3 regions of the Pseudomonas sp. FG35 genome follow, and region 2 is predicted to be linked to each of the others. Evidence: predicted binding sites of a transcription regulator. Region 2 holds the regulator's gene; each other region holds the start of a gene.
What was found. Region 2 encodes sigma-54, which starts transcription at its own class of promoters, with help from an activator protein. Its sites were predicted from a motif close to ANTGGCATNNANNTTGCTNT; they were not measured.

Region 1: the regulator sigma-54 is predicted to act here: its motif matches at 1,948-1,967, upstream of ACODTD_RS16720 (flagellar basal body rod protein FlgF).
Region 3: the regulator sigma-54 is predicted to act here: its motif matches at 1,410-1,429, upstream of flgB (flagellar basal body rod protein FlgB).

The regions. Positions count from the first base shown of each region.
Region 1 is NZ_JBMDJR010000008.1:11,464-14,738, reverse strand. It holds gene ACODTD_RS16725 (sigma-54-dependent phenylalanine hydroxylase transcriptional regulator PhhR) at 255-1,817, shown strand; gene ACODTD_RS16720 (flagellar basal body rod protein FlgF) at 2,022-2,762, shown strand; gene flgG (flagellar basal-body rod protein FlgG) at 2,808-3,275, shown strand, end outside.
Region 2 is NZ_JBMDJR010000002.1:199,102-202,376, reverse strand. It holds gene lptB (LPS export ABC transporter ATP-binding protein) at 1-572, shown strand, start outside; gene ACODTD_RS04965 (RNA polymerase factor sigma-54) at 759-2,252, shown strand; gene hpf (ribosome hibernation-promoting factor, HPF/YfiA family) at 2,326-2,634, shown strand; gene ptsN (PTS IIA-like nitrogen regulatory protein PtsN) at 2,646-3,110, shown strand; gene rapZ (RNase adapter RapZ) at 3,113-3,275, shown strand, end outside.
Region 3 is NZ_JBMDJR010000018.1:66,771-70,045, forward strand. It holds gene flgD (flagellar hook assembly protein FlgD) at 1-498, opposite strand, end outside; gene flgC (flagellar basal body rod protein FlgC) at 514-957, opposite strand; gene flgB (flagellar basal body rod protein FlgB) at 961-1,368, opposite strand; gene cheR (protein-glutamate O-methyltransferase CheR) at 1,607-2,434, opposite strand; gene ACODTD_RS25905 (chemotaxis protein CheV) at 2,482-3,275, opposite strand, start outside.

The DNA of each region.
Region 1 (3,275 bases), on a different contig from region 2:
TTCTTGTTATGTCCTGCGATGGACTGAGAAATACCCCGGAACGTTTGTTGTTGCAGCAGGTTGAAGACTGGTTGAGTAGGAAAAGTCTCTTTAATTCGTAAAATTTTCGTTACGCTTCGCGCGATAAGTCGTGTTTACGGTGACTGTCGGGTTTGAAAAGGCCGATGGCTGTCACATAATCTTGACGACTATCTTGCGCGCTGCGCAGAAAATTCCGGCGTCAGACCGCCTCTTCACCTGTTTCGGGCCTTTATATGCGTATCAAAGTCCACTGCCAGAACCGCATCGGCATCCTGCGCGACATTCTCAATCTGCTGGTGGAGTACGGGATCAACGTCGCCCGTGGCGAGGTGGGCGGTGAGCATGGCAACGCGATCTACCTGCATTGCCCGAACCTGATCAACATTCAGTTCCAGGCGTTGCGACCCAAGTTCGAGGCGATTGCCGGGGTGTTCGGCGTCAAGCGGGTAGGGTTGATGCCCAGCGAGCGGCGGCACATGGAGTTGAATGCGCTGCTCGGCGCGCTGGAGTTTCCGGTGCTGTCGATCGACATGGGCGGCTCCATCGTTGCCGCCAACCGTGCGGCAGCGCAGTTGCTCGGAGTACGGGTGGACGAGGTGCCGGGGATTCCGTTGTCGCGTTACGCCGAAGATTTCGATCTGCCGGAACTGGTGCGCGCCAACAAATCGCGAATCAACGGCATGCGGGTCAAGGTCAAGGGCGACATCTTTCTGGCCGACATCGCGCCGTTGCAATCGGAGCACGACGACAGCGAGGCCATGGCCGGTGCCGTGCTGACCCTGCACCGGGCGGACCGCGTCGGCGAGCGCATCTATAACGTGCGCAAGCAGGAACTGCGTGGCTTCGACAGCATCTTCCAGAGCTCGAAAGTGATGGCGGCGGTGGTGCGCGAAGCGCGACGCATGGCACCGCTGGATGCGCCGTTGTTGATTGAAGGCGAAACCGGCACCGGCAAGGAATTGCTGGCGCGGGCCTGTCACCTGGCGAGCCCGCGCGGCCAGTCGCCGTTGATGGCGCTCAACTGCGCCGGGCTGCCGGAGTCGATGGCCGAGACCGAACTGTTTGGCTACGGTCCCGGTGCCTTTGAAGGTGCGCGTGCCGAAGGCAAGCTCGGGCTGCTGGAGCTGACGGCGGGCGGCACGCTGTTCCTCGATGGTGTCGGCGAAATGAGCCCGCGCTTGCAGGTGAAACTGCTGCGATTCCTGCAGGACGGCTGCTTCCGCCGTGTGGGCAGTGATGAAGAGGTTTACCTCGATGTGCGGGTGATCTGCGCAACCCAGGTCGACCTGTCGGAGCTGTGCGCGCGCGGCGAATTTCGCCAGGATCTGTATCACCGCTTGAACGTGCTGTCGCTGCACATCCCGCCACTGCGCGAATGCCTCGACGGTTTGACGCCGCTGGTGGAGCACTTTCTCGATCAGGCCAGTCGACAGATCGGCTGCCCGCTGCCGAAACTGGCGCCGGCGGCGATGGACCGGCTCAGTCACTACCATTGGCCGGGCAATGTGCGGCAACTGGAGAACGTGCTGTTCCAGGCGGTTTCGCTGTGCGACGGCGGCACGGTCAAGGCCGAGCACATTCGCCTGCCGGATTACGGCGTGCGTCAGCCGCTTGGCGATTTCTCCCTCGAAGGCGGGCTGGACGAGATTGTCGGGCGCTTCGAGAAGGCGGTGCTGGAGCGCTTGTATTCCGAGCATCCGAGCAGCCGGCAACTGGGCAAGCGGCTCGGGGTTTCCCATACGACCATCGCCAACAAGTTGCGTGAGTACGAAGTCGGCAAGGACGCGTCGGAGTGATCACGGCCGGATCGGGTGTTTGCCGCCAAGCGGCATGACACCGCCGGTTTTTCGTCTTCGATACATTTCCCTCCTCTCGGCAAAATCCCTCAAGTCCTTTGTTTATCGGGTCCTCGGCCGCCAGAAAAAAGTTGGTCTGCAAATTGCTTATGGCTCAGCAGTACAGCGGTGGGCGGCAAACGTCCGGCATGCAGAGGAAAGAGTGTGGACAAGTACCTTTATGTGGCAATGACCGGCGCCAGCCAGAACGCACTGGCGCAAAAGGCTCATGCCAACAACCTGGCGAACATCTCCACCAACGGTTTTCAGCGCGACCTGGAACAGGCGCGTTCGATGCCGGTGTTCGGTGACAGCTTTCCGGCGCGTGCGTTTGCCATGAGCGAACGGCCCGCCACCGACTTCACGCCGGGGTCGCTGGTGCAGACCGGCCGTGACCTCGACGTGGCCGTCAGCGGCAACGGTTTCATTGCCGTGCAGAACCCCAACGGCGGCGAAAGCTACGTGCGCACCGGCAGCCTGAATATCGACGCCCTTGGCGTCTTGCGTGCCGGCAATGGCATGCCGGTCATGGGCAATGGCGGGCCGATCGCGGTGCCGCCGGAGCAACAGGTGGAAGTTGGCGAAGACGGCACCATCAGCATTCGTGCGATGGGCGAAGGCCCGCGGGTCATGGCCGAAGTCGATCGCATCAAGCTGGTCAACCCGGACATCAAGAACATGAACAAGGGCCTGGACGGTTCGATCTACACCAAGGACGGCCAGCCTGCGCCGGCCGATGCCAACGTCAAACTGGTGTCGGGGTTCCTGGAGTCGAGCAACGTCAATGCCGTGGAAGAGATGACGTCGGTGCTGGCCCTGGCCAAGCAGTTCGAACTGCACGTCAAGATGATGAACACCGCCAAAGACGACGACCAGGCCATGGCTCGGGTCTTGCAGATCAGCTAATTATCAGAACGTCGCGCCGTAAAACAGGCGCACGAGGAGAATCGAATGCTTCCGGCTCTATGGGTTGCCAAAACCGGTCTGTCCGCCCAGGACACCAATCTGACCACCATTTCCAACAACCTGGCGAACGTGTCGACCACGGGTTTCAAACGTGACCGCGCCGAGTTCCAGGACCTGCTCTATCAGATCAAGCGTCAGCCAGGCGCCCAGTCGACCCAGGACAGCGAACTGCCGTCGGGTCTGCAAGTGGGTACCGGTGTGCGCATCGTCGGCACCCAGAAAAACTTCACCGCCGGCAGCCTGCAAACCACCGAGCAGCCGCTGGACATGGCCATCGACGGTCGCGGTTTCTTCCAGATCCTGCAGCCGGACGGCACCACGTCCTACACCCGTGACGGTACTTTCCACCTCGACTCCAACGGTCAGATCGTCAACGCCAGCGGTTTCGCCCTGGAACCGGCCATCGTCATCCCGAACAACGCCCAGACCTTCACCGTAGGTCGTGACGGCACC
Region 2 (3,275 bases):
TGGTTCAGGCCGATCAAGGTCGCGTACTGATCGACGACCTGGACGTCAGCCACCAGCCGATGCATGGCCGTGCGAAGGCCGGTATCGGCTATCTGCCGCAAGAAGCGTCGATCTTCCGCAAACTGTCGGTGGCCGACAACATCATGGCCATCCTCGAGACCCGTCAGGAACTCGACAAGGCAGGTCGTCGCAAGGAGCTGGAAAGCCTGCTGCAGGAATTCCACATCAGCCACATCCGCGACAACCTCGGCATGAGCCTGTCCGGTGGTGAGCGCCGCCGCGTGGAAATCGCCCGAGCGTTGGCCACGGCACCGAAATTCATCCTGCTCGACGAACCGTTCGCCGGTGTCGACCCGATCTCGGTCGGCGACATCAAGCAGATCATCCATCACCTCAAGGCCAAGGGGATCGGCGTACTGATCACCGACCACAACGTCCGCGAGACGCTGGATATCTGCGAAACCGCCTACATCGTCAACGACGGCCAGTTGATCGCCGAAGGCGACTCAGAAACCATCCTCGCCAACAATCTGGTGAAGGAAGTCTATCTGGGTCACGAGTTCCGCCTGTAAGCGTGACAGCATTCGACCAGCCGTCCGGGTGCTGTAACATTGAAGCGCCTTTTTATACGCTTTTATTGTTACAGCGCTCTAGGCAAACACGACAGTTTCAGGCATATAATTTGCTTAAGTTTGGCGCTTCGGCGCCCTGTAGTGGATGGCGCATAGCGCCGGCGAATAAGGTGTTAAGCCCCTGCCATGAAACCATCGCTAGTCTTGAGAATGGGCCAGCAGCTGACGATGACACCGCAGCTGCAACAGGCCATCCGCCTGCTCCAATTGTCGACCCTGGATCTGCAACAGGAAATCCAGGAGGCTCTGGAATCCAATCCGATGCTCGAACGCCAGGAAGACGGCGACGACTTCGACAACTCCGATCCCATGGCCGACAACGCCGAACAGAAGCCCAACACCGAGATCCAGGAACCTTCCTATCAGGAGACCGCGCCGACAGTCGACAACCTCGAAGACGGCGAATGGAACGAGCGCATCCCCAACGAACTGCCCGTCGACACCGCTTGGGAAGACGTCTATCAGACCAGCGCCAGCAGCCTGCCGAGCAGCGATGATGACGAGTGGGACTTCACCACCCGCACCTCCGCCGGCGAGAGCCTGCAAAGTCACCTGCTGTGGCAGTTGAACCTTGCCCCGATGTCCGACACCGATCGCCTGATCGCTGTCACCCTGATCGATTGCATCAACAATCAGGGTTACCTCGACGAAACCCTCGAAGAAATTCTCGACGCCTTCGATCCGGAACTCGACATCGAGCTGGACGAAATCGAAGCCGTCCTGCACCGCATCCAGCAGTTCGAACCGGCCGGCATCGGCGCACGCAACCTGGGCGAATGCCTGTTGCTGCAATTGCGCCAGCTGTCGGCCAAGACCCCTTGGCTGGCAGAGGCCAAGCGTCTGGTCACCGATTACATCGACCTGCTCGGCAGCCGCGACTACAGCCAGCTGATGCGCCGCATGAAGCTCAAGGAAGACGAACTGCGCCAAGTCATCGAACTGGTGCAGAGCCTCAACCCGCGCCCCGGCTCTCAGATCGAATCCACCGAAGCCGAATACGTGGTACCTGACGTCATCGTACGCAAGGACAACGAGCGCTGGCTGGTCGAGCTGAACCAGGAATCGGTGCCGCGCCTGCGGGTCAACGCCCAGTACGCCGGTTTCGTGCGCCGCGCCGACACCAGCGCCGACAACACCTTCATGCGCAATCAGTTGCAGGAAGCCCGCTGGTTCATCAAGAGCCTGCAGAGCCGCAACGAAACCCTGATGAAAGTAGCGACCCAGATCGTCGAGCACCAGCGCGGCTTTCTGGAATACGGCGACGAAGCGATGAAGCCGCTGGTCCTGCATGACATCGCTGAAGCGGTGGGCATGCACGAGTCGACGATTTCCCGCGTGACCACGCAAAAGTTCATGCATACCCCGCGAGGCATATATGAACTGAAATACTTTTTCTCCAGCCATGTGAGCACTTCAGAAGGCGGTGAATGCTCGTCCACGGCGATCCGCGCGATCATCAAGAAACTGGTTGCCGCGGAAAATCAGAAAAAGCCGTTGAGTGACAGCAAGATCGCTGGTTTACTGGAGGCACAAGGCATTCAGGTGGCTCGCCGCACCGTCGCCAAGTACCGCGAATCCCTCGGGATCGCGCCTTCGAGCGAACGCAAGCGGTTGATGTAAGCCACGTTACAGCGTTCCAGTGGCAGGCTTTTCGGCCTGCCGCTTTATGCACTGGCAACGAAGGAGAAGCTGTATGCAAGTCAACATCAGTGGACACCAACTGGAAGTTACCCAGCCTCTGCGCGAGTACATCGAGCTCAAGCTCAAGAAGCTCGAAGGGCATTTCGACAAGATCACCAACGTACAGGTCACGATGTGCGTCGAAAAGCTGAAGCAGAAAATCGAAGCCACGCTGCATATTCCCGGCAATGAGGTCGTCGCAAACGCGGAACATACCGATATGTACGCTGCGATCGACGCGTTGACCGACAAGCTTGATAAACAACTCAAAAAGCATAAGGAAAAGACCCAGAGCCTGCTTCAGGGCGCTACCGGTCGATAACCCCCAACCCCATGATCCGACTTGAAAGTATCCTGACCCCCGGCCGTTCCCTGGTGAACGTGCCGGGCGGCAGTAAAAAGAAAGCCCTCGAACAAATTGCCAACCTGATCGCCCGGGAAGTTCCGGATCTGGAGATGCAAGATGTCTTCGAGGCATTGATTGCCCGTGAAAAACTGGGTTCCACCGGTTTTGGCAACGGCATCGCGATTCCCCACTGCCGCCTCAAGGGCTGCGAAGCGCCGATCAGTGCGCTGATGCACCTTGATGCCCCTATCGATTTCGACGCTATCGACGGCGCGCCTGTGGACCTGCTGTTCGTCCTGCTGGTGCCCGAAGCCGCCACCGATGCGCACCTGGAGCTGTTACGCCAGATCGCCAGCATGCTCGACCGCAAGGACGTGCGCGATCGACTGCGCAGCGCGCCAAGCAACGAAGCCCTGTACCAGGTTGTACTGGAAGAGCAGAACAGGCCGTAATCATGCGCTTGATCATTGTCAGCGGCCGTTCCGGCTCGGGTAAAAGTACCGCCCTGGATGTCCTTGAGGACAACGGTTACTACTGCATTGATAACCTGCCGGCCGGCCTGCTGCCGGAGCTGGCCGAACGTGCCCTGATTCACACCGAACTGGCGCAGCCACTGG
Region 3 (3,275 bases), on a different contig from region 2:
ACCGGCAGCGCGACTGCCCAGATCGATGGTACGGACGGTTTTGCCGCTGCTGTCGGTAATGGTCACGGTACCGCCGGCGATGGACGACGGAACAGTCGCCGTACCGGTCAGGCCTTTGCTCGGATCATCGAGTTGCGCGGTGTTGGTCTGCACGATCACGTTGCGGCCCACCAGCGACGAAGCCTGCAGGGCTTGCGACGAGTTGTAGTTGCCGGCCAGCGAACTGACGGTGCTGTTGAGGGTGGTGATCCCCTCGAGGCTGCTGAACTGCGCCAACTGGGCAACGAATGCGCTGTTGTCCTGCGGGTCCAGCGGGTTCTGGTTCTTCAGCTGGGTCACCAGCAGTTGCAGGAACGCGTCCTTTCCAAGCGCCTGACCGCCGGTCGCGCTATTGGTGGCCGAAGCAATGCCGCCGGTGGTAGTGCTACTGGTCTTCTTCGAAGAGTTGGCCAGTATGTCCTTCATCGTCAGGCTGCTGGTGGTATCGGAAACACTCATGGCAGTCGCCCCTTATCACTGACCGAGGGTCAGCACTTTCTGCATCATGGTTTTGGCGGTGTTCATCATTTCGGCGTTGGTCTGGAACGACCGGCTCGCGGAAATCATGTCAGCCATTTCTTCCACCACATTGACGTTCGGGTAGTAGACGTAGCCCTTGGCGTCGGCCGCCGGATGATTCGGCTCGTAGCGCGCTTCGAGGTTGCTCTGGTCTTCGACCACACCCATGACCTGCACGCCCTGACCGGCTGCGTCCTGGTTCTGGAACAGCGAATTGCTGCCGCCGCTCTGGCCGCCCTGGAACATGGTGGCGAACACCGGGTGACGGGCGCGATAAGTCTGGTCGATGCTCGACGAAACGGTCTCGGCGTTGGCGATGTTCGAGGCCACGGTGTTGAGACGGGTGGTCTGGGCGCTCATGCCGCTGCCGGCAATGTTGAAAACGCTGGACAGGGACATGGATTACTCTCCGCGCAGGGCTGACACCAGCCCTTTGAATTTGCTGTTGAGCAGGGTGAAGCTGGCCTGGAAGCCGACGGCGTTTTCCGCGTAGTTCGACTGTTCCAGCTGGGCGTCCACGGTGTTCTGGTCGATCGACGGCTGCATCGGCGTGCGATACATCAGCGACTCGTCGCCATTGCCCAGGCCTTCAGCTTCGATGTGACGGCTGTTGGTCATGTTCAGGGCGATGTTGCCGTTGGCGTTCTTCTGGCTCTGTGCTTCGAGCACTTTGGAGAACTCCAGATCCCGCGCCTTGTAATTCGGGGTGTCGGCGTTGGCGATGTTGTTGGCCAGCACTTCGGCACGCTGGGCGCGGAAGCCCAGAGCCTTTTCGTGAATGCCGAGCGCTTTATCGAAGCTGATGCTCATGTCGGGAACCTTCAGGTGACCGGATTTTTCGTAACAGGGTTATAGCAAGCGTCGTGCCAGTTTGAGAAAGCCCCGGATTACGGGGCCTTGCGCGGAAACGGCAACGCGGCAATGCCAGAAAAGCGGCAACCGGTTTCCGCCGGATGCCGCTTTTCTGCCGCCTGCCCACCGGCAAAACCTTTGGGCATAAAAAAACGGGAGCCCTGAGGACTCCCGTTTCCTGTGTTGCCGGTCTTGATCACTTCGCCTGGTAGATGATCCCCGGGCTGCACTGAACCATCTGGTAATGATCCGGCAGACCGTTCAGCGCTTCGGAAGCGCCAAGGAACAGATAACCGCCCGGCTTCAGCGTGCTATGAATGCGCAACAGGATGTCTTTCTTCACCTCGGCGGAGAAGTAGATCAGCACGTTGCGGCAGAACACGATGTCGAACTTGCCCAGGCTTGCGTAGCTGTCGAGCAGGTTGAACGAGCGGAATTCCACACGGTTCTTGATCGGCGCCTTGATCACCCAGCGCCCCGGCCCTTTCGGGTCGAAGTAGCGCTGCAGGCGATCGGCGGACAGACCGCGACCGATCGCCAGGCTGTCGTACTCGCCGGTCTTGCAGTTGGTCAGCATGCTGCCGGACAGATCAGTAGCGACGATCTGCACGCCCATCTTCAACTGGCCGATGTTGGTCCGCTCGAACTCATCGATCGACATCGACAGCGAATACGGTTCCTGACCCGACGAACAGGCCGCCGACCAGATCCGCAGACGCTGGTTGGGAGCGGCCTTGATCGCTTCGGGCAGCACCTTGTTCTTCAAGACTTCAAACGGATAGGTGTCGCGAAACCACAGGGTTTCGTTGGTCGTCATGGCATCGACCACCTGCTCACGCAAACCGCTGCGCGGCTGGGTCTGGATGCGCTGTACCAGCTCACCCAGGGACTTGATGCCTTGCTGCTCCATCAGTTTGTTGAGACGGCTCGACACCAGGTACTGCTTGTTTTCACCGAGCAAAATGCCACAGGCTTTTTCCAGGAAGACCCGGAACTGTTCGAAATCCAAATTACCCGTAGACAAATGATGCCGCCTCTTAAATCGTGTTGAACGCCGAGGGCAGAAGGCCCTTAGCTGATATCTGCTGCTTTGATCCGGTCGACTACCCGGGATGCCAGGTCATCAGGACGGAACTTGGCCAGGAAGTCATCGGCACCGACTTTCTTGACCATCGCCTGATTGAACACACCCGACAACGAAGTATGCAGGATGATATGAAGCTTTTGCATGCGAGGGTCGCTGCGGATCTCGGCCGTCAGGGTGTACCCGTCCATCTCCGGCATTTCGATGTCGGAGATCATCATCAGGAACTCTTCTTCCGGCTTCTTGCCCTCGTCGACCAGCTTGCGCAGGTAATCGAGCGCCTGCCTGCCGTCGTTCAACGCCACCACTTCGACGCCGACCGTCTGCAGGCAACGCGTCACCTGCTTACGCGCCACCGACGAGTCGTCGACCGTCAGCACCCGCAGCGACAACGCCTTGCTCTGGGTCTCGACATCCACCACGCCGACCGAAATCGCTTCCGGTGTCGGCGCAACTTCCGCCAGCACCTTCTCGACGTCGATGATTTCGACTAACTGATTGTCGACCCGAGTCACAGCGGTCAGGTAATGATCGCGTCCGGTGCCCTTGGGCGGCGGATGAATCTCTTCCCAGTTCATGTTCACGATACGTTCGACCGAGCGCACCAGAAAACCCTGGGTCTTGGTGTTGTATTCCGTGATGATCACGAACGGACTGTTCTTGTCTTTCAAAGCACCGGAGCCGGTCGCCATCGCCAGATCAAGGATCGGAATGGTCGCCCCCCGGATATTCGCCACCCCGCACACGACAGGACTGGACTTGGGCATCAGCGTCAGTTGCG